DNA from 2 places in the Cupriavidus sp. SK-3 genome. Region 2 is predicted to be linked to the other one. Evidence: riboswitches for the same ligand, from Rfam matches in the RefSeq annotation. Region 2 holds a riboswitch; the other holds the start of a gene.
What was found. Region 2 has a riboswitch for glycine ahead of gcvT (glycine cleavage system aminomethyltransferase GcvT). Riboswitches for the same ligand answer to the same signal wherever they lie in the genome.

Region 1: another riboswitch for glycine. It lies ahead of CF70_RS25895 (D-amino acid dehydrogenase); the one in region 2 lies ahead of gcvT (glycine cleavage system aminomethyltransferase GcvT).

Annotation. Positions count from the first base shown of each region.
Region 1 covers NZ_JFJV02000246.1:9,793-24,699, reverse strand. The annotation lists gene dmpG (4-hydroxy-2-oxovalerate aldolase) at 1-435, shown strand, start outside; gene CF70_RS36305 (hypothetical protein) at 643-963, opposite strand; gene CF70_RS25930 (hypothetical protein) at 1,203-1,850, opposite strand; gene CF70_RS25925 (Crp/Fnr family transcriptional regulator) at 1,984-2,748, opposite strand; gene CF70_RS25920 (acyl-CoA synthetase) at 2,908-4,545, shown strand; gene CF70_RS25910 (M20 aminoacylase family protein) at 5,018-6,202, opposite strand; gene CF70_RS25905 (MFS transporter) at 6,266-7,573, opposite strand; gene CF70_RS25900 (LysR substrate-binding domain-containing protein) at 7,842-8,765, opposite strand; gene CF70_RS25895 (D-amino acid dehydrogenase) at 8,863-10,185, opposite strand; glycine riboswitch at 10,234-10,360, opposite strand; gene CF70_RS35300 (Bug family tripartite tricarboxylate transporter substrate binding protein) at 10,611-11,168, shown strand; gene CF70_RS25885 (GNAT family N-acetyltransferase) at 11,939-12,382, opposite strand; gene CF70_RS25880 (cytochrome b/b6 domain-containing protein) at 12,697-13,233, opposite strand; gene CF70_RS25875 (PepSY domain-containing protein) at 13,257-13,523, opposite strand; gene hfq (RNA chaperone Hfq) at 13,815-14,198, shown strand; gene CF70_RS25865 (FKBP-type peptidyl-prolyl cis-trans isomerase) at 14,486-14,890, opposite strand.
Region 2 covers NZ_JFJV02000264.1:36,820-51,726, reverse strand. The annotation lists gene CF70_RS28280 (ATP-binding protein) at 1-988, opposite strand, end outside; gene CF70_RS28275 (response regulator) at 960-1,691, opposite strand; gene CF70_RS28270 (hypothetical protein) at 2,088-2,720, shown strand; gene CF70_RS28265 (protocatechuate 3,4-dioxygenase) at 2,710-3,492, shown strand; gene CF70_RS28260 (UvrD-helicase domain-containing protein) at 3,741-5,834, opposite strand; glycine riboswitch at 6,069-6,156, shown strand; glycine riboswitch at 6,178-6,317, shown strand; gene gcvT (glycine cleavage system aminomethyltransferase GcvT) at 6,417-7,544, shown strand; gene gcvH (glycine cleavage system protein GcvH) at 7,655-8,035, shown strand; gene gcvP (aminomethyl-transferring glycine dehydrogenase) at 8,137-11,058, shown strand; gene CF70_RS28240 (DUF421 domain-containing protein) at 11,170-11,712, shown strand; gene CF70_RS28235 (L-serine ammonia-lyase) at 11,744-13,120, shown strand; gene CF70_RS28230 (EthD family reductase) at 13,206-13,529, shown strand; gene CF70_RS28225 (DUF2071 domain-containing protein) at 13,526-14,431, shown strand; gene CF70_RS28220 (MBL fold metallo-hydrolase) at 14,511-14,907, shown strand, end outside.

The sequences.
Region 1 (14,907 bases), on a different contig from region 2:
ATCGTGGCGGTGGAGGAGGGCTGCGACCGCATCGACGCCAGCCTTGCCGGCATGGGAGCCGGCGCCGGCAATGCGCCGCTGGAGGTCTTTGTCGCGGCAGCGGAGCGCATGGGATGGAACCACGGCTGCGACCTCTACAAGCTGATGGATGCCGCCGACGACATCGTGCGTCCGCTGCAGGACCGGCCGGTGCGGGTCGATCGCGAAACGCTGGCGCTGGGCTATGCCGGCGTGTATTCCAGTTTCCTGCGCCACAGCGAGGCCGCGGCGAGCAGATATGGCCTGAAGACGGTCGACGTGCTGGTCGAGCTCGGGCGCCGGCGCATGGTGGGCGGGCAGGAAGACATGATCGTCGACGTGGCGCTGGATTTGCTGGAGGCGCGCAAGGCCAGCGAGGAAAACGGTGCGAGGGCCGTTACCCGGGAAGCCGCCTGACAAGGACCATCCGGCGCTGGTTTGCGGCAGCAAGGTAAGCCGCCGCTGGGGTAAGGCGTCAGCATGATCCATGGCGTCGCCCGCCAGCCTGCTGCCATTCCTCGATCCGACTCAAACAAAAAGCCGCCTCCAGCCAAGCACGCGGAGGCGGCGCCGGCCGGCGGCCTTGATTACCGCCGCGAGCCAATTCGTCATGCCGGTAAGTGATTAACGCTGGCCTTGCTGGCCGCTTTTCTGGCCTTGCTGGTTTTGCTGCCCAGCCTGGTCGGCCTTTTGGCCCTGTTGTCCTTGCTTGTCGTGCTGGCCGCCTTGCTGGCCCTGACCACGGTCCTGCTGTTGCTGCTGGCCGCCCTTCTGGTCCTGGCTGCCGGACTGGCCGCCTTGTTGACCGGATTGCTGCTGTTGCTTGCTTTGGTCTTGCTGGCCTTGGCCGGGTTGCTGTTGCTGTCCCATTGTGCTCTCCATGGCGCGGCGGAATGCCGCGTTAATGGAGGGGTGCAAGGCGCGTGCCACGCTGCGGGTATCCATGCCACTTGCCAGGCACCCAAGATCGCGTGCGCCTCGCAACGGACCGGCTGGCAACGGTTTGCGCGTCTCCCGGGCCTTGCTGTTCTTTTGCCGCCACCAGTCGGGCAAGGGCACGATGTTCACGGCCCCGCACATGCCGGGCACTATGGACCGCAGGCAAGCCAGTGCTTTTTACAAACGCCGCAGGTTTTTTACAAGCGACGTGAAGGCCGCAATGAGGTGAAACCGGACGCGGTCCTTCAGGCCGCCAGCGTGAATGCCGGACGCAGTCCGGCAGGGGCAGCCTGGCTGTTTCTGTCCGCCAGCAAGCTCAGGGCGGAGGGGCCTAGCGTGTTGGCGCAGGCGGCCCTTAACGCAGCAACGCCCGCCAGTCCCACTTGCCTGGCCAGCCACTCGGGGGGTGCGTCCTTGTCCATCGCGAGCAGGTAGATCGTATGCGCTACCCGCTGCTCGCGCAGCAGGGTGCGCAGCGATTCGCCTTCCGCGAACAGGCGTGCGCGTACCAGGCGCGGCGTGGCCTGCCAGCGCTCGGCCACCAGTGCTGCATTCCAGGCCAGCCGGGGGTGTTCGAACATCTCGCGGGCGAGGGCGCGCGACCAGTATTTCTGGCTGGGGTATGTGCCGCCCGGCGTGGCGGCCAGCGTCATGCGCGGGCAGGCGTCGTCCGGCACCGCGCGCAGCGCGATCACCGCGCTGCGCCCGGGTGCCGGCAGCAAATCGCAATCGAAATATGAGAAGGCAGGGACCACGAACGGATTCCCCGGCCACACCTCGCGCCGCGCGTTGGCGTCGCGCAGCCGCGCGCTGCCTCGCAGGGCGTCGACGCGCACCGCGAAGGGAAAGCGCAAGCGGGACAGGCGCAGATCGGTTCTGCTGACGAGGGCCATGCGAAGTTCAGGAGGGTCCGGCTGGCAGGCCACGCGCGGGGCGCGAAGCCGAACTCGCATTGTACGGGTTCGCAAGGCCAGTGGCTTCCGGGATGGCAAAGGAAGGATTCATCGGCCTCGTTGGCGACATTGGCTACAGTTCGGACAAGCCAAAGTGACGCAGGCGCTCAAGATCCGTCACCCGGATGCTCTGGTACGACAGGTCCACCATGCCCTCCGACGCCAACCGCCGCAGTGCCTGGTTGACCCGCTGGCGGGAAAGTCCGGTCAGCAGGCCAATCTCCTCCTGGGATAGCTCCAGCACCTCGCTGGTACGCGGATACAGCGCGGGATGGAACAACTGGGCCACCGCTTGCGCCACGCGCGCATCGACGCTCAGCAGGCGCTCGTTTTGCACGGTGGCGATGAACTGGCCCATGCGTTCGTTGAGCTGGCGCACCACGAAGCTGGCAAAAGGCAGGCTCTCGGCCAGCAAGGTGTGGAATACGGTGTCCGGCACCAGCGCCACGCGCGAGTCGCGGATGGCGATCACATCGTATCTCCGTGCTTCGCGCTTGATCACGCTGCCTTCTCCGCACCAGCCGCCCGCCGGCACGCCCGAGAAGGTGCAGCCGCGCCCGTCCTGCGTGTAGACCGCGAGCTTGATCAGGCCACGCTCCACCCCGATCCAGTAGCGCGAAGGCTCGCCGCGATGCGCCACGAAGGCGCCCGCGGCAAAGTCCTGCACGACCAGTTGCCGCGCCGCCAGTGCCTGATGGCCGGGCGCGAGCGCGGCGAACCATTCATGTTCCGAGAGCAGGGCGGCATGGCCGGTGCACTGCGGGGATGCTGGCGGCTGTGTGGCGGCTGCAGAGGGGGGTGTGAGCGCTTGGGGTGTGGCTGATGGCGGGCTGGACATGATTTCGGCTTGGCCCGGCGCGGGCATTGTCATCCGGACGACAGAGCTTCGTCGTGTGCGATGATAGCCTTGCACAGCGAAAAGTAACAGCGACCGGCAGCGCGTGGTTCATCCTGTGGAAGGGAACCGGCCCCGCCGGCGCATGCGGAGACTACAGCAATGCCAAGCGATTTCGATACCGGCCTGGGCAAGAACCCGGCCAACCACGTTCCCCTGACACCGGTCGACTACCTGGTGCGCGCCGCCGAAGTCTATGGCGATCGCCTGGCCATCGTGCACGGCCCGGTGCGCCAGAACTGGCGCGAGACCTACGCGCGCGCGCGGCGTCTGGCCAGCGCGCTGGCGAATCTGGGCGTGGGCAAGGGCGATACCGTTGCCGCCTTGCTGCCCAACACGCCCGCCATGGTGGAGGCGCATTTCGGCGTGCCGATGGCCGGGGCGGTGCTCAATGCGCTGAATATCCGGCTGGATGCCGCCAACCTGATCTTCATGTTGCGCCATGGCGAGGCCAGGGTGCTGCTGGCCGACACCGAGTTTGCCGACCTGGCGCGGCAGATCGCCAACGAGATCCCGGGGCTGAAGGTAGTCGCCGTGGTGGACGCACTGGGCCCGCAGGACGCGCAGCCCTTCGGCGAGACCGACTACGAAAGCCTGCTGGCCTCCGGCGATCCCGCATTCGACTGGCAGATGCCCGCCGACGAGTGGGATGCGATCGCGCTCAACTACACCTCGGGCACCACCGGGGACCCCAAGGGCGTGGTCTACCACCATCGTGGCGCGGCCATCAACGCCATCTCCAACATCCTTGAGTGGGACCTGCCCAAGCACGCGGTGTACCTCTGGACGCTGCCGATGTTCCACTGCAACGGCTGGTGCTTCCCGTGGACCATCGCGGCGCGCGCCGGGGTCAATGTGTGCCTGCGCAAGTTCGAGCCCAAGCTGGTATTCGACCTGATGCGCGACGAAGGCGTGACCCACTACTGCGCCGCGCCCATCGTGCATACCGCGCTGGTCAACGCCCCGCCGGCCTGGCGCGAAGGGCTGCGCGGCCCGGTGCGCGGCATGGTGGCGGGCGCGCCGCCGCCGGCCGCGGTGCTGGCGCAGATGGAGGAAATGGGCTTCGAGCTGACCCATGTCTATGGCCTGACCGAGACCTACGGCCCGGCCGCGGTGTGCGCCGAGCAGGACGACTGGGCTGGCTTGTCCCAGGAGGAGCGCGCCACCAAGAAGGCACGGCAGGGCGTGCGCTACCACCTGCAGGCCGAGGTGGCGGTGCTGGATCCGGATTCGATGCAACCGGTCGCCGCCGACGGCGAGGAGATCGGCGAGATCATGTTCCGCGGCAATATCTGCATGAAGGGCTACCTGAAGAACGAAAAGGCCACCCGCGAGGCCTTCGCCGGCGGCTGGTTCCATACCGGCGACCTGGGCGTGTGCACGCCGGACGGCTACGTCAAGATCAAGGATCGCAGCAAGGACATCATCATCTCCGGCGGCGAGAACATCTCCAGCGTGGAGGTGGAGGACGCGCTCTACCGCCATCCCGCCGTGCTGGCGGTCGCGGTGGTGGCCCAGCCGGACGCGAAATGGGGCGAGACGCCCTGCGCGTTTGTCGAACTCAAGGACGGCGCCAGCGCCACCGCGGAGGACCTGATCGCGCACTGCCGCACCTTGCTGGCGGGCTTCAAGGTGCCAAAGGCGGTGTACTTCGGGCCGCTGCCCAAGACCTCGACGGGCAAGATCCAGAAGTTCGAACTGCGCAAGAAGGTCAAGTCGGATACGGCGATCGACGTGTAGGGCCTCGGACGAAGCCGTCAGGTGCGCCAACGCCGTCTGCAATGACGGCTACTACCTTCTCTCTCCGCACGGGGGGAGGGGGTGGTTTAGCTGGGAGCCACGGGAAGCGAAGCCAGTGGATATTTCCAGCATGGCGCGCCTTCGTTCGCTATGGGAGTTTGGCCCGTATCCAATCCCAACGGGTTGGCGGCAATGCCACATAGCCCTCCGGGGCACGCGCCCCGATGTCATGCTGCACAATGTCGTGAAACCAAAGTAGGCGCGGAACATCGGGATCAAGGTACGTTCGCTCTGCTGGCAAAGCGAGTCGGTGAGTTGTTATCCGTGCGTACTGGGGCGTGTCCCTTGGTGCGGGGTCGCCTTGCATGCCCATAAGCTGCAGCGCAATGATGTCGTTCTCGCTCACGATTTCGCTAGTGCCCCCTGGATCGGCGTACCCACCTGCAGGCAGCACGCCGGCCATGTCGCACTCTCAGGCGTGCAGATGGCCTTCGGCCAGCGCCACCCAACACGCCGCGCCAAGCGGAATCAACTGGTCGTTGAAGTCGTAGCCGTCGTTGTGAATCGAGCAGCCGACCCATTCGCCGGTGCCATTGCCCAGCGCGAAGTAGCAGCCCGGCATCTTCTCCAGCATCCACGCGAAATCCTCACTGCCCATCTGCATAGACGGCGGCACCTGGATGACCTTGTCGCTGCCCAGCACGCTGGCCACGGCCTGCCGTGCGATGGCGGTTTCTTCCGCGGTATTGCAGATCGCGGGCGCCAGGCGCTCATAGGCGATGTCTACCGTCACGCCGCACGAGGCGGCCTGATGCGTCACCACCTCGCGGATGCGGGTCTCCAGCAGGTCTCGCACCTCTGCCACGGTGGCGCGCACGCTCAGCTTCAGCGTTGCGGTCTCCGGGATGATGTTGTAGGTGCTGCCGGCTTCCATCTGTCCCACGCTGATCACGGCGGCATCGACCGGCGCCACATTGCGCGCCACGATGCTTTGCAGCGCCACCACGGTAGAGGCCAGCGCCAGCGTGGGATCGGCGGCGCGGTGGGGCATGGCGCCATGGCCGCCTTTGCCGCGGAAGGTGATCGTGGCGCGGTCCGACGAGCCACCCATCGGGCCGCTCTGTACCACCGCCATGCCCACCGGCAGGCCGGGCGCATTGTGGAAGGCGTAGATCGCATCGCAGGGGAAACGCTCGAACAGGCCGTCGTTCATCATGGCGAGCGCGCCGGTCATGCCTTCCTCATCCGGCTGGAAGATCAGGTTGAGCGTGCCGTCGAAGTTGCGCGTGGCGGCCAGGTACTCGGCGGCCGCCAGCAGCGTGGCGGTGTGGCCGTCGTGGCCGCAGGCGTGCATGCGGCCGGCCACCTGGCTGGCATAGGGCAGGCCGGTGCGCTCCTGCAACGGCAGCGCGTCCATGTCGGCACGGATACCGATGCTGCGCGTGCCGTTGCCCACCTTCAATTGCGCCACCAGCCCGTGGCCGCCGACGGTGTGCACGGCATAGCCCCACTCGCGCAGCAGGGCAGCGGCCATCCCGGCGGTGCACGGCACGTCGGCTCCAAGCTCGGGATGCGCGTGGATGCGGTGGCGCAGTTCGGCGAAGCGCGCGGCGGATTCGTTCAGGGCGGACGGGACATTGCCTGGGGTCTGGGTCATGACAGTGCGATCCTGGATAGTGCTGCGGAATAGGGAAAGGGGGAAAGACGATCCTGGCGCGCGTCAGTCGCGGCCCGGGTGGCTGGGGAACAGCGCCAGCGCGCTCAGGCTGATGCACGCCGAGGCAAGCAGGTACCAGGCCGGCGCCATGCTGCTGCCGGTAGCGGCGATCAGCCAGGTGACGATCAGCGGGGCGAAGCCGCCGAACACGGTCACGCCAAGGCTGTACATCACCGACATGCCGGTGGCGCGATGGTGGCGCGGCAGCGCCTCCATCATCAGCGCGGCGCCCGCGCCGCTGCCGACCGACATCAGCGCCACGGCGCCGCCGATCAGCGCCATGGTGATCGGCAGGGCCGGCCCCGACGAAAGCAGCATGAAGTTGGGATACACCAGGGCCAGCGATGCCAGCCCGCCGGCAAACAGCAGGGGCTTGCGGCGCGGCAGCCGGTCGGCCAGCAGGCCGAACAAGGGCGCCACCACCAGCATGGCGAGGCCGGCCATGCACGCCGCCAGGAACGCGGTGACGGGCGGCATGTGCAGCGTGTTCACCAGGTAGGTGGGCATGTAGAACACCATGATGTACATCGACGAGGTGGAGCCGGTCATCAGCAGCATGCCCAGCAGCAGCGTGCGGCCATGCTCGCGGAACACCGCGCCGATGCCGCCGTGCTGCCCGCCTTCATGCGTTTCCTGCAGATGGCGGCGGATATACATGCCCACGGGCGCGATCAGCAGGCCCAGCAGGAACGGCAGGCGCCAGCCCCAGTCATGCATGGCTTCCGGGCTGAGCAGGGCCGATACCGCGGCGCCGGTCAGCGCGCCAAGCAGCGCGGCGCCGCCTTGGGTGGCGGCCTGCCAGCTCACGAGGAAGCAGCGGTTGCGCTTGCTTGCCGACTCCAGCAGCAAGGCCGATGCCGCGCCGACCTCGCCGCCCGCCGACAAGCCTTGCAGCAAGCGGCCGAGCACGACCAGCACGGTCGCTGTCACGCCGATGCTGGCGTGGGTCGGCGTGAACGCGATCAGCGCCGTGCCCGCGGTCATCAGCGCAATGGTCAGCGTGAGCGCGGTCTTGCGCCCGCGCCGGTCAGCCAGGCTACCGATCAGCACCGCGCCGAGCGGACGCATCACAAAACCGGCGCCAAACGTGGCAAAGGACAGCAACAGCGAAGCCAGCGGGCTGCTCGACGGAAAGAACAGCTTTCCGATGGTGGCGGCGAAGAAGCTGTAGACGGTGAAGTCGTAGATCTCCAGCCCGTTTCCGATCGCGGCGGCGACGATGGCGCGGCGCGAATGCGGGCGGGCCGCGGTGGGGGCGGCGGTGGATGCCGTGCCGGCGGGGCTGGATAGCGCGGTAGGCGCGTGGGTCATGCTTTCCTCCTCGGGTGGGATTGGCTCGGGACGGCTGCCGCGCGGCGCCGTCTCTACTGGTGTGCTGGCATGGTAAGAGCGAGGCGCCGGATAAGCACTTCGCTTTTTTTCATGGGTATGAGGATCGGGAATAGGCGGGAATAGGCGGGAACAAGCGGGCATGGGCGCCAGCCATCGGGAATGGCGGGCGATGCTCAAAGCGGGGGGGGAGGGGTGCCGCGTAAGTCGGCGGCCGCGCGTCCATGCAACGGCGCAGGCGCAGGCCAGTTCAGGGGGCGGCCGCGCCGCCCGGTGCCGGGGAGTCGCCGGAAAGCGCTTCCAGCATGGCATCGTGCAGGCGAGCCGCGGCCCAGGTCAGTACGTGCCGGTCGCGCGTGACCAGGGAGATGGTGCGCTCGGGCACCGGCTCTTCCACCTCGATGAAGTCCATATTGTCCGTAACGAACTTGCTGCCGCGCGATTCGCTGGAAAGCAGGATCAGGGTATCCGCCTTCCAGCATAGTTCCAGCGCCAGCCCCATGGAGGTGCACTCGATTACCCGCGCGGGAGGCGCCAGGTCATTGCCCGCGAACAATTGATGAAAAGGCGAGCTGGTGTCGGAGAGCGGGTCCAGCACCAGCCAGTCAGCCTGCTGCAGCACGCGCACCGACCGGGCCGCGCGCAGCGGATGCCCGCGCCGCGCGGCAATGATGGTCGGCAGGCGGCAGGCCTGGGTGCAATCCAATCCGCGGTCCGCCGGCAGCAGTTGGGACGTCACCGCAAAGTCCATGGTGCCCTCGCGCAGGTGCTCCAGCAACTGCGTCGGCCGCATCTCCTGCACGCGCAGGCGGGCGTTGGGAAACTCGCGCCGGAAGGTACTCAGGCAGGCCGCCATCGGCCGCATCACCGCCGTGACCGGCGTGACGCCAACCGTGATCTCGCTGACCACGCTGCCCATCATGTCTTCCAGGTCCTCCCGCGCGCGCCGCACGTTCTCGCTGATCAGCCGGGCATGCGTGACCAGCCGCTGGCCATGGGGGGTGAGCCGCACGCCCTTGCTGGAACGCACGAACAAGGTGGCGCCGACGCTGCTCTCCAGTTCCTTGATGGCCTTGCTCAGCGCGGGCTGCGTCAGGTGAAGGAGGCGCGAGGCTTCCTGGATGCTGCCGGTGTCGGCGATGGCGGCCAGGGCGCGCAACTGGTTAAGCTTCATGGGGAGCCTGCGGAGTCGTGGACGCACATGGTAAAGGCAAAGCGCCCGGCGCAGATGGCCGGGCGCAGGGCGCGGTAATGCGCGCCGCAGTTCGCGCTCAGTGGGCCGTTGCGCTGGCGGGGTTTGCCGCCATGGCAAGCGCGCGTGGACCCTTGTGCGCCGGCAGCTCGCCACTGAAGGCAAAGTCCACTTCCGGCACATAACCGCTGATGATGTCGGCAATGGCGCGGCCCGAGCCGCAGCCGTGCGTCCAGCCCAGCGTGCCGTGGCCGGTGTTGAGGTAGAGGCCGTCGATCCCGCTGGCACCGATATACGGCACGTTGCCCGGCGTGGCGGGGCGCAGGCCCGTCCAGAAGCGCGCCAGCTCGGGACGGCTCATGCCTGGGAACACGTCCAGCGTCCGTTTGACGATGGCGTCGCAGCGCACCGGGTTCAGGTCCATCGCATAGCCGTTGAGCTCGGCGGTGCCTGCCACGCGCAGGCGGTCGCCAAAGCGCGAGAACACCAGCTTGTACTCGTCATCGGTCAGGCTCACGCTGGGCGCGCGCGCGGGGTCGAGTACCGGCAGCGTCACCGAGTAGCCCTTGGCCGGATAGATATCCAGCTTCACCCCCAGCGGGCGCGCCAGCATCGGGCTGAAGCTGCCCAGCGCAAGCACATAGGCATCGGCGCTTTCGATCTGGTAGCCGCCGGTTTCATCGGCGATCTCCACGCCGCGCATCCTGCCGCCATCGGCGTGCAGGCGCTGCACACGCACGCCGTAGCGGAAACGCACACCAAGCGCCTCGCACTTGGCCGCCAGCTCGGTGGTGAAGCGGTGCACGTCGCCGGATTCGTCCTCGCTGGTATAGGTGGCGCCAGCCAGGCGCGGCGCGATATTGGACAGCGCCGGTTCCAGGCGTACGACTTCGTCCGGCCCGATCACGCGGCGCTCGCAGCCCAGTTCGCGCATGATGCGCGCCGGCTCGATGGCCGCGTCGAACTCCTTCTGGCTGGTGTAGAAATGCAGGATGCCGCGCGTCAGGTGGTCGTACTCGATGCCGGTTTCCTCGCGCAGGGCCTGCAGGCTGGCGCGGCTGTATGTGCCTAGGTTGAGCAACTGGATCATATTGTGGGTGGAGCGCTTAGCCGTGCACTCGCGCAGGAACTTCAGGCCCCACGACCATTGCGCCGGGTCGGCGCGCAGGCGGAACAGCAGGGGCGCATCCTCCCGGCCCAGCCAGCGCAGCATCTTCAGCGGAGCGGCCGGGTTGGCCCACGGCTCGGCATGGCTGACCGAGATCTGGCCGCCGTTGCCAAAACTGGTTTCCCGGGCGGCGCCCGCGTTGCGCTCCAGCACCACCACTTCATGCCCGGCCTTGGCCAGGTACCACGCAGAAGCGACGCCGATCACGCCGGCTCCCATCACGATGACTTTCATTCTTCAGGCTCCGGACAGCAAAAAGGGGCAGACAGGCAATCTGGCCTGTCTGCCCCCACTGTCCTTTTGCCTGAGAGATTCGCCGCACCCACCACGGGTGCCGGCTTGCCCCTTCGGCGGCCGCATGCCGCGCCACGCTTGGTGGTCCGGTCCGGCGCTCTCCAGTTTTATCGGTTTCCAGTCTTCTGCACCTGAGCGTTTCAGGGGTACGCCTTCGGTAGAAGCGCCCGACCTGCTATGGCGGGGGGCGCCTCGTTCTCCTGGAAGCCGCACCATAGCACGCGTGGCCGGGAGACTGCAAGGGCGAGGTAGTGGGCGTCGGGCCCGCCCCACCGATGTAGCAGCGTTTGCAGCATCGCCTTCTGGCGTCGCCGATTCTTTAACGTTTGCACAATGAAGCGGAAAGGTCCACGTCGGGTCGCAGCGTGACCTGCGGATACACGTTGTACCTGGCAACTAGCTCGACCAACGCGGCGAGTGCCCACCTATGTAAGAGGACGGGCTTCGAACCCATCAAGGATTTCACCACGGTCGCGTCCGTGGCTGCCATCCCCAGCATTCTGCTTGTGCCTGCGGTATCGCCATTCAAGTCGCCGAAAGACATCGTCAATGCTGCCAAAGCAAAACCAGGAAAGCTCTCCTATGGTTCGGGCGGCATTGGAGCATCGGCTCACTTGGCAGGTGAACTGTTCAAGTCCATTGCCGGCATCGACGTCATCCACGTGCCCTACAAAGGTAGTGGCCCAGCCATCTCTGATGTCATGGCCGGACAGCTCTCATATATGTTCGACACCGGGGCCGTCCCATACATCCGAGGTGGAAAAGTCCGCGCTATCGCGGTCGCTGCGGAGAGGCGTCTTCGATTGTTCCCCGAGGCCGCGACCTTCACCGAACGCGGCATCAAGGGTATGCAGATGAGCGCGTGGTATGGCCTCGCGGCACCATCGCTTACTGCCCGGGCGACGACAAAGAAAGCGAACTGACTCAGCTCCAGTCGGTCAGCGCCAGAACGTCAGCGCCCCTGTCGAGAATCGCGGCCCGCTGGAGCAAGTCGCCAGGTTCACAGAGCGCAACACAAGTGCCGGCCAGGGTCATCCTTGCCTGAGCAGTTGCTCGCAGGCTTGCCGCTTCCTGGCGCAGGGCCTTGATGCCGGCCGAGACGGTCCAGCGAGTCCTTCTCCCACTGCCAGCGCCGGGTAGCGACGCGTCGTTCGTGGCCATGGGAGAAGCGAGAGCTTGATGCATATTGACCTTGAAATATTGCTATGCCTCGTTTCGCTTGGCGGTATCTCGCGAACGGGCGTTCATTTTTTGTTTTGGCAAACATGCCAGAGTCTTGCTGGCCGGTAGCGGCGGTGAACTCGCCGATGGCGCTGCAAATAACCGCTCGCGTATTTAACTGGACCTAGATGACAATTTGGAGTCAGGTGAGTGCCGAGAAAGACGGATATCAGTGGGGCGCGGGTTAACCTTAACGCTGTGTCATGGCGACTTGCCGACCACCTGCCATGCCATGGGTGGTGAGGGTCACAATGGCCAAGAGATAAGCTGGAAAAATCTGTTTAATTCTCAGATTAAGAATTATTCATTCTGCATGGGCTGGCGATAGAGTCCTGCTGCCACCGTGTCACCAGTTTCCGGTGACGTGGGTCTTTTTGTGCACGAACGTGCACTGGATTTCTTCTGGCGGCAAGCGCTTACAGGGCCATTAAGCGAGGCAAGGGCGTTCACGCGTCAGGCGCGCTTCGCATGCCTACTTGAGCTCACAGTGCATGCATAGCGCTGAGCTTTGTGCAGCATTGCGGAACTCCCGTGAGGCCTGGACTTCTGACGGCGCTTTATCGAAAGGGATGTGGCAGAAACCCCAGCGCGCGAAATAGGCGGGAGCCGATGCGGACAAGAGAAAAGCATGTCGGAGTTCAGTGCCGCGGGCGCGCACGAGAAGCTTTTCTACGAGGCGGCTCGCGACACCCCTATCTCGATAGCCGGACTCCACTGCCACGGACCGGATGATAATTGAGTGTCCACGGCGCTCCGCTGCAGCACAGCCAACGATACGACCGTCGCAAAGCGCAATCTGAAAGCTGTCGAGAATCTCCGTTACGTCCTCCGTGGCGAGGCCGCATCTTGCCAGCAACGAAGTCATCGGCTCGATGTCGACTTGGGACGCCGAACGGAGATAGACGTGGGTAAGCATGAAACAGTCTCCGGTCAGTGCTCGATGAGGCTGCCGGGCAGCTCTGGCACTTTGTTGATGCCGCGTGTCAGCACCCACTGCTGATACGAAGCAACTAGTTGCGGGATGCTACCAGCTTGAACGTTCTCGTGACAAGCCCGAGGAAACTCCAATTTGTATCACTGTGTGATATATGCGTTGTCGGCGCGCGCAGACAGGAGGCTGGCAGAATTGCCGCTCTCCTGGAAGCCGCGCATTGGTGCTGGCTAAGCCGAATCGCAATGGCTGGCGGGAGACCCGTATCGGGACAATGCTCGCATGCTGCCGCGGCACCTTCAAGTGCCGCCATCGCGCCGCTTGTTTCCGGTCAGCATGGCGGCGATGAGATTCTCCTTGTGAGCCATGCTCATCGCGACGGCGGCAATGAGGTGTATGACGATCAGCACCATCAGGGCGTCCGCCAGCAACTCATGCACGTCCTTCGGTCCATCCTCGCCCCAGAAGGCGTCCAGCCTCGACATCCAGCCCGTCACGGCGAGCGCGATGATGATGGCCCACATGGTGATCATCATCATCGCGCCGAGCGGCGTGTGGCTCAGATACCGGGGCGGGCGGTGTGCAATCAGTGCCTTGAGGTAGGCCAGGAGGCGGGAGGGCGTGGGCAGCCACGCGGAAAACCTGGCAGGCTCGCTGCCGATGAAACCCCACAGGATCCGGAACAGCACCAGTCCGGCGGCAACATAGCCGACGGCGCGGTGTGACGGGCCGCCGGAGTCCTCGACCAAGTCCCGCAGCACAAGCGCAGCCACGCTCCAGTGCGTCAGGCGCACGGCAATATCCCAAACGCGAATCGACGCAGCGCCGGTCATCATGGCGTGCCCGTCCGAGACTGCCGTTACTTCTCGATTTCCGATTTCACGACATCGAGGGTCTTGGTGTCATAGTAGATCTCGGCCTTCTTGCCTTCCTTCGTCGTGCCGTAGATCTCGTAGCAGTTTCCGTCCACCTTGAACTTCTTGATGGTGTAGCCCTGCGCTTCGATCCTGGCCCTGGCGTCGGCTTCCTTCATCCATTCGGCCTTGGGATGGGCGGCGCACTTGGCACCAGCGATTGCTCCCGTTGAGAACACGCCAGCGAGCAGGAACAGGCAAATACGCTGCATGGAAAGCCTCCGCTTAGTCATATGTGACAGCGAAGCATAGACAAACAGGTAACGATTCGCAATACGGATTTGCCCCTGCCGCCGCGCGGGCAGCGTATCGGTTTCAGGGGGACTGATCGGCTTGCGCTAGAATGGCTAATGCAGGCCAGGATGGCGCGGCGCCATTCCGGCGTGCGCGGCACATGGCGCATGTGCGTGCAAGCACCGATGTGGTGCGCCGGCGCCGGCCAGGCAACGCCGCAGTAGCCCAAGTTTCCCGCAGCGCTTCGCCTGCCCCATTTTTGAATTCACATGCAGCTCGACGATACCAACCCGCAAAACTCCTTCCTGAACACAACGCGCAAAGAGCGCAAGCGTGTGCAGGTGTACCTGGTCAGCGGCATCCGGCTCGTCGGCTCGATCGAGTCATTCGACGCCTTCGTGGTGATGCTGAGCACGCCTGGCGGCATGCAGACCATCTACAAGCGAGCCATATCGACCATCCAGCTGGACACCGGCACGCGGCCGCCCGGCGGCGGCGGTGGTGGTGGCGGCGCGCGTGCGCCAGGCAGCGGGCCGCGCATGCCGGGGGTTGGTCCGCGCACGCCACGCGTGACGTCCGACGGCAATACCCAGGCACCCCTTGTGGTGACGCGGAAGCGTCGCTCCATGGCGCCCGGTGGCGGAAACGAATAGGGTTGCCACGCTGCCGCGAAGTCCGTTTTTGCCGGATGCGTTGTTGATCGCCGCGAATTGCTGCGTCAGATAGCTGCTGGTCGAGTTCGTCCTCGCCATGATCGGATCGAGTGGCTCGAACCCGGTCCGACAGCGATGAATCGCCTGGCTCATCCGGCAGCATGTGCTGGCGATGGTCACATCCCGGCCTCTTCACGCTCTTCTCGGGCGACTCGCTCGCAATCGTCAGTTCGTCAGCGCCCCGGCGGGCTTGCCGGGGCCTGGTCAAACGGTGGAACCGCCCTGCGTCAGTTGCCGATGCCGAGCAACTCCACTTCAAAGTTCAGCGTGGCATTCGGCGGGATCGTCCCCGGCACGCCGCGCGCGCCATAGGCGGTCGGGCCCGGGCAGACCAGCTTGGCCTTGCCGCCGACCTGCATCTTCTGCACACCTTCGGTCCAGCAGGGGATGACGCGGTTCAGCGGGAACGAGATCGGCTGGCCGCGCTTGTACGAGCTATCGAACTCGGTGCCGTCGGTCAGCGTGCCGCGGTAGTGCACCTTTACCGTGTCCGACGCCTTCGGCGTGGCGCCGGTGCCCTTGACGATCTGCTCGATGGACATGCCGGACGGCAGGGTTTCCACGGCCGGAGCGGCTGCGTGGGCGACGGAGGCCATTCCCAGGGCGGCAAGTAGCAGGGCAATTTTCTTCATGTGTCAGTTTGCAGAGT
Region 2 (14,907 bases):
CCATTTCTTCCGGCGGAATGCCGGGGCCGTCGTCGCAGACGTCGATGACCACGCGCTCGGCGCTGTCGGCCAGCGCGATGCGCGCGCTGCCGCCGTAGCGGTGCGCGTTTTCCACCAGGTTGACCACGGCGCGGCGCAATTCGGCCGGATAGGCCAGCAAAGGCTCAGCGCCGCCGGACAGGCTGACGTCCTGGCCAATCTCCGTGGCGTCGTCCACCACCGCCTGCAACAGGGCATGCACATCCACGCGCTGGCGCGGCGCGGCGGCGCCGTCGCGCTCGCGCAGGTAATACAGCGTGGCATCGATCAGCCCGTTCATCTCGGCGAGGTCCTGGCGCAGGCGATAGCGCACCTGGTTGTCGTCGACCCCTTCGATACGCAGGCTCATGCGCGTGAGCGGCGTGCGCAGGTCGTGGGACACCGCGGCCAGGAAACGCGATTGCTGCGCCAGCTGGGTGCGGATGCGCTGCTGCATATGATTGAAGGCTTTGGCGGCGTCGCGGGCCTCGGCCGGGCCGCTGTCCTCGTCCAGCGGCGGCGCGTGCACGTCCTGGGCCAGCCGGCTGGCGCTGCTGGCAAGGCGCTGGACGGGCCTGGCCAGCAGGCGCGCTCCCACCCACGACGCAGCCACGATGGCCGCAAGCTGGAACAGCAGCCCCAGCCGGGGCGGGCCAAAGCCACGGCTGCCGCGCGGCCGGCGTGGCGGCGGCGGACCGCCTTGGCTGCTGCCCGCGCCCGCTTCGGCGCCGGACGGGGGGACTCCCCCGCGGCCTGGTTCGCCCGGCGGTGGGGGCGGAGGCTCGTCGCCGGGGACGAGAGTGAATCCGCTGTGCCCGGGGTGAGGAAAGATGCTCTCGATGACCGTGACGCCGAGCAGGTGCACGGCCAGCATGATCGCCGCCATCACCAGGAACAGGCGGATGAACATGGAGTCGTGGCGGGCCACCCAGGCCGGGCGCTCAGCCTTCGACGGTGCCGGTAAAGACATAGCCTTCGCCTCGGACGGTACGGATCAGCGCCGGGTCGCGCGGGTCATCGCGCAGCTTCTGGCGCAGGCGCGAGACCAGCAGGTCGATGCTGCGGTCGAAGACATCGAGATCGCGGCCACGCGCCTGGTTGATCAGCAGTTCGCGGTCGAGCACGCGGTTCGGGTATTCGATAAAGGCCAGCAGCAGGCGGAACTCGGCATTGGACAAGGGCACCACGGTGTCCTCGCCGTCCACCAGTTGCCGCAGCGTGGTATTGAGGCGCCAGTGGCCGAAACGCAGCTCATGGCCGCCCACCGCCGGGGGGCGCTTCACGCCGCCGCCCCGGCTGCGGCGCAGTACGGTGTGGATGCGCGCCACCAGTTCGCGCATCTCGAAGGGCTTGGTGACGTAGTCGTCGGCGCCCACTTCCAGGCCGACCACGCGGTCGGCCAGTTCGGTGCGCGCGGTGAGCATGATCACCGGCAAGTCGCCGCGCTCGCGGATTTCGCGGCAAAGCGCCAGGCCGTTTTCGCCGGGCAGGGAGAGGTCGAGTACCACCAGGTCGTAGTCGCGCACGGCCAGCGCGGCGCGCATGGCGGCACCACCCTCCGCGCCATCGGCTTCGATGCCGAAGGTGGCCAGGTACTCGGCCAGCATGGAGCGGATCTGTGGATCGTCGTCGACGATCAGCAAGTGCAAGGGCGTAGCGGGGGAAAGATCCATCGGGTTTCGCAGGAGGCTATTGCGGCGGTTTGCAGCGGAGTTCGCGGCAGGTTTGTGTCTAATCGGGGGGAATCGGGCTCGACCGGGCAGCGCCCGCCGCCAGGGATTCACTCTACCAGCCCGGCGTTGCGCCCTGATAGGCGCGTTGTGGCCGCTTTGTATCACGCGCGATACAAAGCCCGCCGCCCGGCGGCCCGCTTTGTACGGCATTGCTTCGGCGCGCTGACCAAGCGCTCAAGCAAACGGAGGCCTGCCTTTTTAAGATGGCATGTCGCCAACCCGCCGCTTTGCACCCGGCAGGCCCGCACCGGCGGCCCGGCGCCCCGCTATGCTTGAGCCATCCGCATGGTGTCGGCAGCCCGGGCCTCTCCCCGCAAGACTTCCACGGAGATTCCCATGACCCAGCCACAAGCCTTGTTACCCCGCTTGTTACCCTCGATCCGCGCCCTGGTATCGCTTGCCGCGCTGTGCGCGGCGTGCGCGCTGGCCTTGCCCGCCCATGCGCTGCAGACCGGCGCGCCGGCCACGGCCGGGCCTGGCCTGCCAGGCTCGCCCGACTCGCTGCGTGACGCGCTGGCACTCACGCCGGCGCAGACTGCCCTCTGGCAAGCCGCCCGCGCCGCCGCCCGCGAGGCGCATGCGCATGCACTGGAACTGCGGGCGCGCTTTATCCGCGAGGAGGGCCAGTCCGATGCCACCGGCACGGCCAATGCGCCGGAGCCGTCGCTGCGCGCCCGGGCGGAGCGCGAAGACCACCTGCACGACGCGCTCGACAAGGACCGCCGCGCCGTGCGCGACCGCTGGATCGCCTTTGACGAAAGCCTGGATGCCGGCCAGCGCAAACGCCTGCGCGCCATGCCGGAAGCGGGCCGCTGGCCGGGGCCGGGCGGGATGCCTGGCCCCTTCGCCGACGGTGCGATGCCGCCGCATGGGCCCGCGCCCATGCCCTGCGCCTTCGGCGCGGACGGCCCGGGCAACGTACCCGGTGCTGCGGGACCTCACCGACAAGGAGCACACGATGCGCAGTAAGCATGACTCCCCCGGCAGTCGGCGCCGCTTTCTCGGCGGTGTGCTGGGCGGCTCGCTCGGCGCGGGCTTGATCGGGCTGGCGGGCGATGCCGCCGCGCAGTCCGCGCCGACCGCCTGCCTGCTTACGCCGGCACTGACCGAGGGCCCTTTCTATATTGACGAGGCGCTGATGCGCAGCGATATCCGCGATGGCCGGCCCGGCCAGTTGCTTCGACTGCGACTGGTCGTGGTGGATTCCGACCGCGGCTGCGCGCCGGTGGCCGGCGCGCTGGCCAGCATCTGGCACTGCGATGCCGGCGGCAGCTATAGCGGCTATGACCAGGCCGGCATGCCGCCGCCGCCCGGGGCGCGGGGAGGCCGCATACCACCGTCCGCGGGTGGCGCCGGGCCAGGGCGGGAAGAAGGCGGCATGCACGCCGCGCCCACCAGTGCCGCTCGCTTCCTGCGGGGCGTGCAACCTACCGGAGCCGATGGCAGCGCGCAGTTCCTGACGATCTACCCCGGCTGGTACGCGCCGCGCGCGGTGCATATCCATCTGAAAATTCATGTCGGCAAGGAGGAGGTGCTGACCTCCCAGATGTTCTTTGACGAGGCGCTGAACCGCGAAGTGCTTCTCGGCCACCCCGCTTATCGCGCTCGCGGCGCCTCGCCGTACCGGAACAGCCAGGACCCGATTGCCGGCGCGCATCCCGGCCTGGTGCGGGTGCGCCGCCTGCAGGATGCGGCCGGCACGCTGGAGGGCGAGTTCACGATCGGTATCGCGCGAACCTGAGGCAGCCCCCGGTCCTGCCCATCAAAAAAACGCCCCCGGACACTAAAGTACGGAGGCGCGTAACAGGGAAGAAGTCGGGCATCACGGCCCGGCCACCCCGCTCCGAAGGGACGAAGCGGTGCGGCGCCCGGACCAGAACGACAGCCCAGGCACGATCAATGGTAATGAGGCATCAGGCCGGGGTCTTGTCCCGCTTGTAGGGCAATGTATCGGCTGTGTAGGTTCGGGCTTTATACGTCCGGCGCTGGCTACGCCGCGGTCTTGCCGGGCGTGCCCAGCAACGCCTTGAGTCCGGCCAGGCGGTCTTTCGGACTCATGGCCGGGGTCTCGTCCTTGATCTCGGGCGCTTCCTCCAGCTTCATCTCGCCGATAAACCGCGAGGGCTGGCACGAGTAGGTGTCGCGCGCGCGCTTGCGCTTCTTGCACCAGCTGATATGCAGGCTGCGCTGGGCGCGGGTGATGCCCACATACATCAGGCGGCGCTCTTCCTCGATTTTCTCGTCGGTCATGTCCTCGTCTTCGCGGCAGTGCGGCAGGATGCCCTCTTCCACGCCGACCAGGAACACGTGCGGATACTCCAGTCCCTTGGAGGCGTGCAGCGTGGACAGGCGCACGGCGTCGGGATCTTCCTCGCGGCCTTCAAGCATGCTCATCAGCGCCACCGTCTGCGTCAGCTCCAGCAGGTTCTTGCCTTCGTCGCCAAAGCCGTCGGCGGTGTCGAAGCCAGTGGCTTCGCCTTCACCCGTGGCCTCGGGCTTGGTGCCCTTGCGCTTGAGCCAGTCGAGGAATTCCAGCGTGTTGGTCCAGCGCGACTGCGCCTGGCGTTCGTCGAACATGTCGTAGAGGTAGGCTTCGTAGTGGATGCCTTCCATCAGGTCGTCCAGCACTTCGGTAGCGGGATCGCTGGCCGCGCGCCCGGCCAGCCGCACCATCGCCTCGCAGAACACGCGCAGCGGCTCCAGCTGGCGCGGCTGCAGCTTGCCCTCGATGCCGCCCATCATGGCCGCCTCGAACAGCGAGACCTTGGCCTGCCCGGCGAAGGTGCCCAGCACTTCCAGCGTGGTGTTGCCCACGCCACGTTTGGGCGTGGTGATGGCGCGGATGAAGGCGGGATCGTCATCCGGGTTGGCGATCAGGCGCAGGTAGGCGCAAATGTCCTTGATCTCGGCCTTGTCGAAGAAGCTCTGCCCGCCCGACAGCACATAGGGAATGCGCTCGCGGCGCAGGATCTGCTCGAACAGGCGTGCCTGGTGGTTGCCGCGGTACAGGATGGCGTAGTCGCGGAACTGCGCGCGCCGCTCGAACTTGTGCGCCGACAGGCGGAACACCACGGATTCCGCCTCGTGCTCCTCATCGTTCATCGGGTTGATGGCGATGGGGTCGCCCATGCCGTGCTCGCTCCACAACTTCTTGTCGAACAGCTTGGGATTGTTGGAGATGACCGCGTTGGCCGCTTCCAGGATGCGCACTGTGGAGCGGTAGTTCTGCTCCAGCTTGACCACCTTGAGGTCGGGAAAATCGGTCTGCAGCAGCTTCAGGTTGTCCAGCGTGGCGCCGCGCCAGCCATAGATGGCCTGGTCGTCGTCGCCCACCGCCGTAAAGGCCGGGGCGCGCAGGTGCGAGCCGCCGGCGAGTTGCTTGAGCAACTGGTACTGGCAGGCGTTGGTGTCCTGGTATTCGTCCACCAGGAAGTAGCGCAGCCGGTTCTGCCAGCGCATGCGCACCTCTTCGTTGCGCGCGAACAGCTCGGCCGGCAGGCGGATCAGGTCGTCGAAATCCACTGCCTGGTAGGCATGCAGCGTGGCCACGTAGTTGCGGTAGATCAGCGCCGCCTGGTGATCGTCGGGGTTTTCGGCCTGGGCGATGGCCGTCTCGGGATCGACCATGCCGTTCTTCCACAGCGAGATGGTGCTCTGCACGCTGCGGATCAGCTTCTTGTCGGTGCTGGCGAGCTGCTCCTGCACCATGCCGAAGCAATCGTCCGAATCCATGATGGAGAAGCGCGGCTTCAGGCCTACGTGCTCCGCCTCGGCGCGCAGGATCTGCACGCCCAGCGAGTGGAAGGTGCTGACGGTGATCTGCTTGATCGGAATGCGCTTGCCCTCGCGCGTGGTCTTGCCTTCCATCAGCTTGGCGATACGCTCCTGCATCTCCTTGGCGGCCTTGTTGGTAAAGGTCACCGCGGCGATGTGCTTGGGCTGGAAGCCCTTGTCCTCGATCAGGTGGGCGATCTTCTGCGTGATCACCCGGGTCTTGCCCGAACCGGCGCCGGCCAGGACCAGGCAGGGGCCATCGAGGTAGCGAACGGCTTCGGATTGGGCAGGATTAAGTCCGTGGGTCATGCGAGGGCTGGTGGTGAGGCTGGGTGGCGGGATGGCCGGCAAGGGCGGGCGCGAGGCTCCGCGCGGCACATGGGCAGTACATGGGCAGCACATGCGCGGCCACGAGTGAAGCCTGCGGCACAGGAAAAGCCATCGGAGCCGCAGATGTTAACATGCCCGCAGGCCGCCCCGCCCTCCGGGCCAGCCCGGCAATCGCCCGCGTTGACAAGCCCCCGAGGCTGGCTGTAGAGTCGCGCCATCCGACCGGGAGAGCGCGCAGATCTTGCGCCGCCGAAGGGGTATCACCCGAAAACTCTCAGGCACCATGGACTGGTCGGATCGGCTTGCAACATGCACACGATGCACGCCGTACTCTGGAGAGCGGCACCCGCCATTGCTGAATCAATGGTGAGCGTGCCCACCGAAGGGGCGCGCAAGGCCTGGGTCCTGGTTTAGCCGGGGCCGCCTTGTAATCTCTCAGGTATCGAGGACAGAGGGGTCATCCGCCGCAGCGGATTTGGCAGCGCTATTGCGCGCCGAATCCTGCGGCGGATGGCCCTTTTTTCGTTTTCGAACCGAGATTAGCCTTCCCCCGAGGATTCCATGACGCTCCAGGCCACGCCCCTCAACGCTATCCACCGCGCCATCGGCGCCCGCATGGTCGACTTCGGCGGCTGGGACATGCCGGTCAACTACGGCTCCCAGATCGAGGAACACCACGCCGTGCGCACGGACGCCGGCATGTTCGACGTCTCCCACATGTGCGTGGTCGATCTCAATGGCGAGCATGTGCGTGCCTTCCTGCGCGGCCTGCTGGCCAACAATGTGGACAAGCTGCAAACGCCGGGCAAGGCGCTGTACGCCTGCATGCTCGACGAAAAGGGCGGCGTCATCGACGACCTGATCGTCTACTTCTTCGCCGAGGATCACTTCCGCCTGGTGGTGAACGCCGGCACCGCCAACGCCGATATCAAATGGATCGCCGCACGCAACGCGGCCACCAATAGCGGCGTGAGCATCACGCCGCGCCGCCACGACAACGCGCCCGACGGCGTGGCCCCGCTGGCCATCGTCGCTGTGCAGGGCCCGAACGCCCGCGCCAAGGTGTGGAGCGCCTTTCCCTCGACGCAACCCAGCGAAGCCCTGAAGCCGTTCAACGCCGTGGTGGTGCAGGATCCCGCGCTCGGCGAAGTCATGGTGGCGCGCACCGGTTATACCGGCGAAGACGGTTTCGAACTGGTGGTGCCGGCAGAGAACGTGGCCGGCCTGTGGGAAAAGCTGATCGCCGCCGGCGTGCGCCCGGCCGGCCTGGGCGCGCGCGACACGCTGCGCCTGGAAGCCGGCATGAACCTGTACGGCCAGGACATGGATATCCATACCTCGCCGCTCAACGCGGGCCTGGCCTGGACCGTGGACCTGCAAAGCGAACGCGATTTCACCGGCAAGGCGGCGCTGGTCGCCGGCGGCCAGACCCAGCAGTTCGTCGGGCTGATCCTGCGCGAAAAAGGCGGCGTGCTGCGCGCCCACCAGAAGGTGATCACCCCCGCCGGCGACGGCGAGATCACCAGCGGCACCTTCAGCCCCTCGCTGTCCCAATCCATCGCTTTTGCCCGCCTGCCGCGCGACGTTGCCATCGGCGCCGAGGTTCAGGTCGAGATCCGCGACCGCAAACTCGCCGCGACTGTGGTTAAACTGCCGTTTGTGCGTAATGGCAAGGCACTCGTGAGCTGAACGCTCGCACCCGGTCACAGCGCGCCAGCCGGCGGTTACCCATCGATCATCGTGTATCGGAACCTCCGCCCGGCTGGCGCTGAATAACAAATTGAATCTGGAGCAATCCCATGAATTTCCCCGCCGACCTGAAATACACCGAGTCCCATGAATGGGTGCGCGTCGAAGCCGACGGCACGCTGACCATCGGCATCACCGACCACGCGCAGGACGCGCTGGGCGACATCGTCTTCCTGGAACTGCCGGAAGTGGGCAAGTCCGTCGGTGCCGGCGATGCGCTGGCCGTGGTGGAATCGGTCAAGGCCGCGTCCGACATCTACGCCCCGGTGGCCGGCGAAGTGATCGCCGTCAACGATGCCGCCGCCGCCGCGCCCGAGAGCGTCAATGCCGACGCCTTCGACGCCTGGCTGTTCAAGCTCAAGCCGGCCAACAGCGACGACGTGAACGGCCTGATGTCGGCCGACGCCTACAAGGCCAACGTCGGCGCCTGATGCCAGATCGTCATTCCCGCGCCACGGGAATGACGGACAAAGACTGCCGCGACGCGCACCGGGCCGACCACCCGCCGCACCGCTCCCACGAGATTCTTGCCATGAACGCTCCCCTGCCCATGACTGCCGCCCAAGTTGCCCGGCCCACGCTGGCCGAACTGGAGGCGCGCGACGCCTTCGCCTCCCGCCATATCGGCCCCGACGCCGCCGAGCAACAACACATGCTCAAGGTGCTAGGCTATGACAGCCGCGCCGCGCTGATCGACGCCGTCATCCCCGCCGCCATCCGCCGCCGCGACGGCATGCCGCTGGGCGAGTTCACCGAGCCGCTGACCGAGGAAGCGGCGCTGGCCAGGCTGCGCGGGCTGGCGAACAAGAACAAGGTACTCAAGAGCTTTATCGGCCAGGGTTACTACAACACCCTGACGCCGGGCGTGATCCTGCGCAATATCTTCGAGAACCCGGCCTGGTACACCGCCTACACGCCCTACCAGCCCGAGATCTCGCAAGGCCGCCTGGAAGCCATGCTGAACTTCCAGCAGATGGTGACCGACCTGACCGGGCTGGACATCGCCAACGCGTCCATGCTGGACGAAGGCACCGCGGCCGCCGAGGCCATGACGCTGCTGCAGCGCGTCAACAAGCACGCTTCCAATACCTTCTACGTGGCCGACGACGTGCTGCCGCAAACGCTGGAAGTGGTACGCACCCGCGCCCTGCCGCTGGGCATCGAGGTCAAGGTCGGCCCCGCTTCGGAAGCCGCCGGCGCCCATGCCTTCGGCGTGCTGCTGCAGTACCCCGGCGTCAATGGCGAGGTCGCCGACTACCGCGCCATCGCCGATGCCGTGCACGCCGCCGGCGGCCTGGTGGTGGCTGCCGCCGACCTGCTGGCGCTGACCCTGATCGCCGCGCCCGGCGAATGGGGCGCCGACGTGGCGGTGGGCAACTCGCAGCGCTTTGGCGTGCCGCTGGGTTTCGGCGGCCCGCACGCCGGCTATATGGCGGTCAAGGATGCCTTCAAGCGCTCCATGCCCGGCCGCCTGGTTGGCGTGACGATCGACGCGCAAGGCAACAAGGCCTATCGCCTGGCCCTGCAGACGCGCGAGCAGCATATCCGCCGCGAGAAGGCCACCTCGAACATCTGCACGGCGCAGGTCCTGCTGGCCGTGATGGCCTCGATGTACGCCGTGTACCACGGCCCGCAAGGCCTCAAGCGCATCGCGCAGCGCGTGCACCGCCTGACCGCCACGCTGGCCGGCGGCCTGCAGCAGCTCGGCTATGCGCGCACCAACGCCGCCTATTTCGACACGCTGACCCTGGAAACCGGCTTCAACACCGAAGCCCTGCACGCATCGGCAACCGCCCGCGGCATCAACCTGCGCCACGCCGGCGCCGCCCGCATCGGCATCTCGCTGGACGAAACCACCTCGCGTGAAGACGTGGTCACCCTGCTGGAAATCTTCGCCCACGGCAAGCCGGTGCCCGATTTCGACGCGCTGGAAGCCGCCGCGCAGGACGCCTACCCGGCCGGCCTGGCGCGCCAGAGCGCCTACCTGACCCATCCGGTGTTCAACACGCATCACGCCGAGCACGAGATGCTGCGCTACCTGCGCATGCTGGCCGACAAGGACCTGGCGCTGGACCGCACCATGATCCCGCTGGGCTCGTGCACCATGAAGCTCAACGCCACCAGCGAGATGATCCCGGTGACGTGGCCCGAGTTCAGCAAGGTGCACCCGTTCGCGCCGCTGGACCAGACGGTCGGCTACCGCGAGATGATCGACCAGCTTGAAGCCATGCTGTGCGCCGCGACCGGCTACGCCGCGGTGAGCCTGCAGCCCAACGCCGGCTCGCAAGGGGAATACGCCGGCCTGCTGATCATCCACGCCTATCACGCCAGCCGTGGCGAAAGCCATCGCGACATCTGCCTGATCCCCTCCTCCGCCCACGGCACCAACCCGGCCTCAGCGCAGATGGCCGGCATGAAGGTGGTGGTGGTGGCCTGTGACGAGAACGGCAACGTCGACCTGGAAGACCTGGCCAAGAAGGCCGAGCAGCACAGCAAGAACCTCGCCGCCATCATGATCACCTACCCGTCCACGCATGGCGTGTTCGAGCAGGGCGTGCAGCAGATCTGCGACATCGTGCACAAGCACGGCGGCCAGGTCTACGTGGACGGCGCCAATATGAACGCCATGGTCGGCACCGCCGCGCCGGGCCAGTTCGGCGGCGACGTGTCCCACCTGAACCTGCACAAGACCTTCTGCATCCCCCACGGCGGCGGCGGCCCGGGCGTTGGCCCGGTGGCGGTCGGCGCGCACCTGGCGGACTTCCTGCCCAACCAGGACAGCGTGGGCTATCGCCGCGACGACCAGGGCATCGGCGGTGTTTCCGCCGCGCCGTTCGGCTCGGCCAGCATCCTGCCGATCTCGTGGATGTACATCGCCATGATGGGCTCGGCCGGCCTGACCGCCGCCACCGAGAACGCCATCCTGGCCGCCAACTACGTGGCCCGCCGCCTGTCCCCGCACTTCCCCGTGCTCTACACCGGCCAGCACGGCCTGGTGGCGCACGAGTGCATCCTGGACCTGCGCCCGCTGCAGAAGACCACCGGCATCTCCAACGAGGACGTGGCCAAGCGCCTGATGGACTACGGCTTCCACGCCCCGACCATGAGCTTCCCGGTGCCGGGCACGCTGATGATCGAGCCGACCGAAAGCGAGGCCCTGCACGAGCTGGACCGCTTTATCGACGCCATGATCGCCATCCGCGCCGAGATCGGCCGCGTGGAAGACGGCAGCTTCGACCGCGAGGACAACCCGCTGAAGAACGCGCCGCACACCGCCGCCGTGATCACCGCCGATGCGTGGGAGCACAAGTACACGCGCCAGGAAGCCGCCTACCCGGTGGCCGCGCTGCGCACGCAGAAGTACTGGCCGCCGGTCGGCCGTGCCGACAACGTGTACGGCGACCGCAACCTGTTCTGCGCGTGCGTGCCGATGAGCGAGTACGCTGAGGAGTAAGCTGGTGGATGCCGGGGTTGCGGCCGTCGCGGCAACCCCGGCGCTTCGCCAGCGCGCTATGCTCGGTGTGGATGCGCGGCCACCCGGCCGTGCCCGGCAAACGGAGCACGCATGTGGAATCTCAGCGCCCCATGGTGGGAATTCGTCCTGCGCGGACTGATCGTCTACGGCAGCCTGCTGGTGTTACTGCGGCTTTCCGGCAAGCGTCAGATCGGCCAGCTCACGCCGTTTGACCTGGTGCTGCTGCTGGTCCTGTCCAACGCGGTGCAGAACGCCATGAACGCGGGAGACAATTCGGTCACCGCCGGCCTGATCCTGGCCGTGACGCTGATCGCGGCCAATCTCGGGCTGGCCTGGTTGAGCTGGCGCAGCCGGCGCTTCGAGAATGTGGTCGAAGGGCGCCCCGAGATACTGATCCACGAAGGCAAGGTGTTTCCCGACGTGATGAAACGCGCCTTCATCACGCGCGACGACCTGCACAAGGCGCTGCGCCATGCCGGCTGCGAGCGCGTGAGCGATGTGCATTTCGCCATCCTCGAAAACGACGGCACCATCAGCGTGATGGCGAAGAAAGACGCCCCACCCACCCCCCAGGACGCTGCCACCTCGCTGTGGCGCGCCCCCGATAACGACATCGGCAACTCGTCGGTCTGAGACCGGCGCGTAGCCAACCAGGAGCCTTGCCGTGGCTGTCAGCGTTTTCGACCTGTTCAAGGTGGGCATCGGCCCCTCCAGTTCCCACACCGTGGGCCCGATGCGCGCGGCCCTGATGTTTGCCCAGGGCCTGGCGCGCGACGGCCTGCTGCCGCAAGTGGCCAGCGTACGCATCGAGCTGTACGGCTCGCTCGGCGCCACCGGGCGCGGCCACGGCACCGACAAGGGTGTGATCCTCGGCCTGCAGGGCGAGGCGCCGGACACCATCGACCCCGACACCATCGAGCTGCGCCTGGCCGCGCTGCGCGCCAGCCGCACGCTATCGCTGCTGGGCACGCACCCCGTGCCCTTTGTCGAGAAGGAACACATCGTCTTCTATCGCCGCGAGGCGATGGCCGAGCATCCCAACGGCATGAAATTCCATGCCTTCAATGCCGGCGGCGAGCCCATCCGCGAGGGGCGCTACCTGTCGGTGGGCGGCGGCTTCGTCATCACCGCCGGCGCGGCCAACACGCAGATCCTGGAAGCCGACCAGCAACTGCCGTACCCCTTCCGCAGCGGGCGCGCCATGCTGGAAATGGCGGCCGCCAGCAAGAAGAGCATCGCGCGGATGATGATGGAGAACGAGTGCGTGTGGCGCAGCGAGGCCGAGGTCAATGCCGGCCTGCTGCAGATCTGGGCCGTGATGCAGGCCTGCGTGGCACGCGGCTGCCGTACCGACGGCGAGCTGCCGGGACCGTTCAAGGTCAAGCGCCGCGCCCCCGAACTGTTCCGCAACCTCACCGAGCACGCCGAGCGCGCGCTGGCCGATCCGCTCTCGGTCATGGACTGGGTCAACCTGTACGCGATCGCGGTCAATGAGGAAAACGCAGCCGGCGGCCGTGTGGTCACCGCGCCAACCAACGGTGCGGCCGGCATCATCCCGGCCGTGCTGCATTACTACGACCGCTTCGTGCCTGGCGCCAACCCGCAGGGCGTGATCGACTTCCTGCTTACCGCCGGCGCCATCGGCATGCTCTACAAGCTCAATGCCTCGATCTCGGGTGCCGAGGTGGGCTGCCAGGGCGAAGTCGGCGTGGCCTGCTCGATGGCCGCCGGCGCGCTCGCCACAGTGATGGGCGGCACGCCCGAGCAGGTCGAGAACGCGGCCGAGATCGGCATGGAACACAACCTTGGCCTGACCTGCGACCCGGTTGGCGGGCTGGTGCAGATTCCCTGCATCGAACGCAATGCCATGGCGTCGGTGAAAGCCGTCAACGCCGCGCGCATGGCGTTGCGCGGCGATGGCATGCATTACGTGTCGCTGGATTCGGTCATCAAGACCATGCGCGAGACCGGTGCCGACATGAAGACCAAATACAAGGAAACGGCGCGCGGCGGGCTGGCGGTGAATATCGTGGAGTGCTGAGGCCGCTTCCCGTTCCTTCTTCCACTGCCACGCTTTCTGCTACGCTTGCCGGGCATCCACCCACTTCACCCACTTGGAGTCCGGCATGGTCAAAATCAGTTTTCTCTACCCGCACAGCAAGGGCGGCAAGTTCGACATGGACTACTACCTGCAGCGGCACATGCCGCGCGCCATCGAACTGTTCGGCGCGCAACCCGGCTACCGGGGCGCGGCAGTGGAGCGCGGGCTGGGCGGCGGCGCGCCGGGCTCGGATCCGGCCTACACGGTGATGTGCCATTTCCTGTTCGAGTCGGTGCAGGACTTCGTTGCCGCCGCCAAGGCCGCCGGCAACGAGCTGCAGCTCGATATCCCCAACTACACCGATGCGGTGCCGGTGGTGCAGATCAGCGAAGTGGTGTCCGTCGCTTGACCCGATTGCCGCCCCAGCCGCAGCAGCCCACCCGACTTACCCACAACCGTTTCGTCCACCCCAGGCCCGGCCTGCCCGGCAGATGGCTGGCCCGGCTGGTGTCCTCGCCGCGCCTGCTGGCGGCACGCCGCGCGGTGCTGTCGCGCCTGCCCTTCATGGTGCTGCAAAGCGAGGTCGAGCAGGTGGTCTACCTGAACTGGCTGGTGGACGCCACGGCGGCCGCCCGGTACGCGCCGCCGGGCGTGCGCCTGTGGCAACGCGACGGCAAGACCTTGTTCACCGTGCTGACCTACGCGCACCGGCACTTCGGCCCGGCCGCGGCGGGACCGCTGCGGCGCCTGTATCCATCGCCGCTGCAAAGCAACTGGCGCTTCTACGTCGACCAGCTGCCCGGCGGCGCGCGCGCCGGGCGCGTGGTGCTGTTCGTCAAGAACACGCTGGACAGCGCCATCTATGCACTCGGCAGCCGGTTCTTCAGCGACGCCCTGCCATCGCACCTGGCGGCGCGCTTCGTGCACCGGCGCGAAGACCGCGCGATCCGCACCGAGATCGTGCCCGGCGCGGGCAGTGCGCCCGCGCTGCGCAGCACGGTACGGCCCGCCGCCACGCGCACGCTGCCCGCCAGCTTCGCTGGCTGCTTCGACTCCTGGGAATCCGCGGTCGCCTTCCTGTGCCTGCAGGACAGTGCGATTTCGCACGTAGAGGATGCCGGCCGCATCGCCCACGCCGGCATCGACCTGCCGATCGATCTCGCCGCCGTGCAGCCGCTGGAAGCGGTCATTGGCGAGTGCAATCTGCCGATGCTGCGCGAACTCGGCGTGCCGCCCGGCGAGTGCGCGCAGCCGTTCTGTTTCCTGGTGCCGGCGGTGCCATTCCGCGTGCTGTGGGAGCGGCTGCTGTGAGGCCATGAAGCCACGCGCGGATAGCCATGAATTCGTGCGGTAGCGCTATCATGTCCGTTCCCACTCAGGCGGTGCAGCCATGCAGACCTTCCATCAGCTCTTCGACGAAACCTCCTCCACCTTTACCTACCTGCTGATCGACGCCGCCACACGGGAGGCGCTGCTGATCGATCCGGTGGATCACCAGCTAGACCGCGACCTGGCGCTGCTGCAGGCCAGCGGCGCCACGCTGGCGTGGGTGGTCGAGACCCATGCCCACGCCGACCACATCACCTCCGCGGGCCATGTTGCGCTGCAAACCGGCGCGCACACCGCCGCGCCCTCGGGCTGCGATATCCAGCCCGCGCAGAAGCAGCTGATCGACGGCGACACGCTGCAGTTCGGCACGCAGACGCTGCGCGCCATCCACACGCCGGGCCACACTGCCGGCAGCATGAGCTACCTGTGGGAAGAGCCCACCCCCGCCGGCGTGGTGC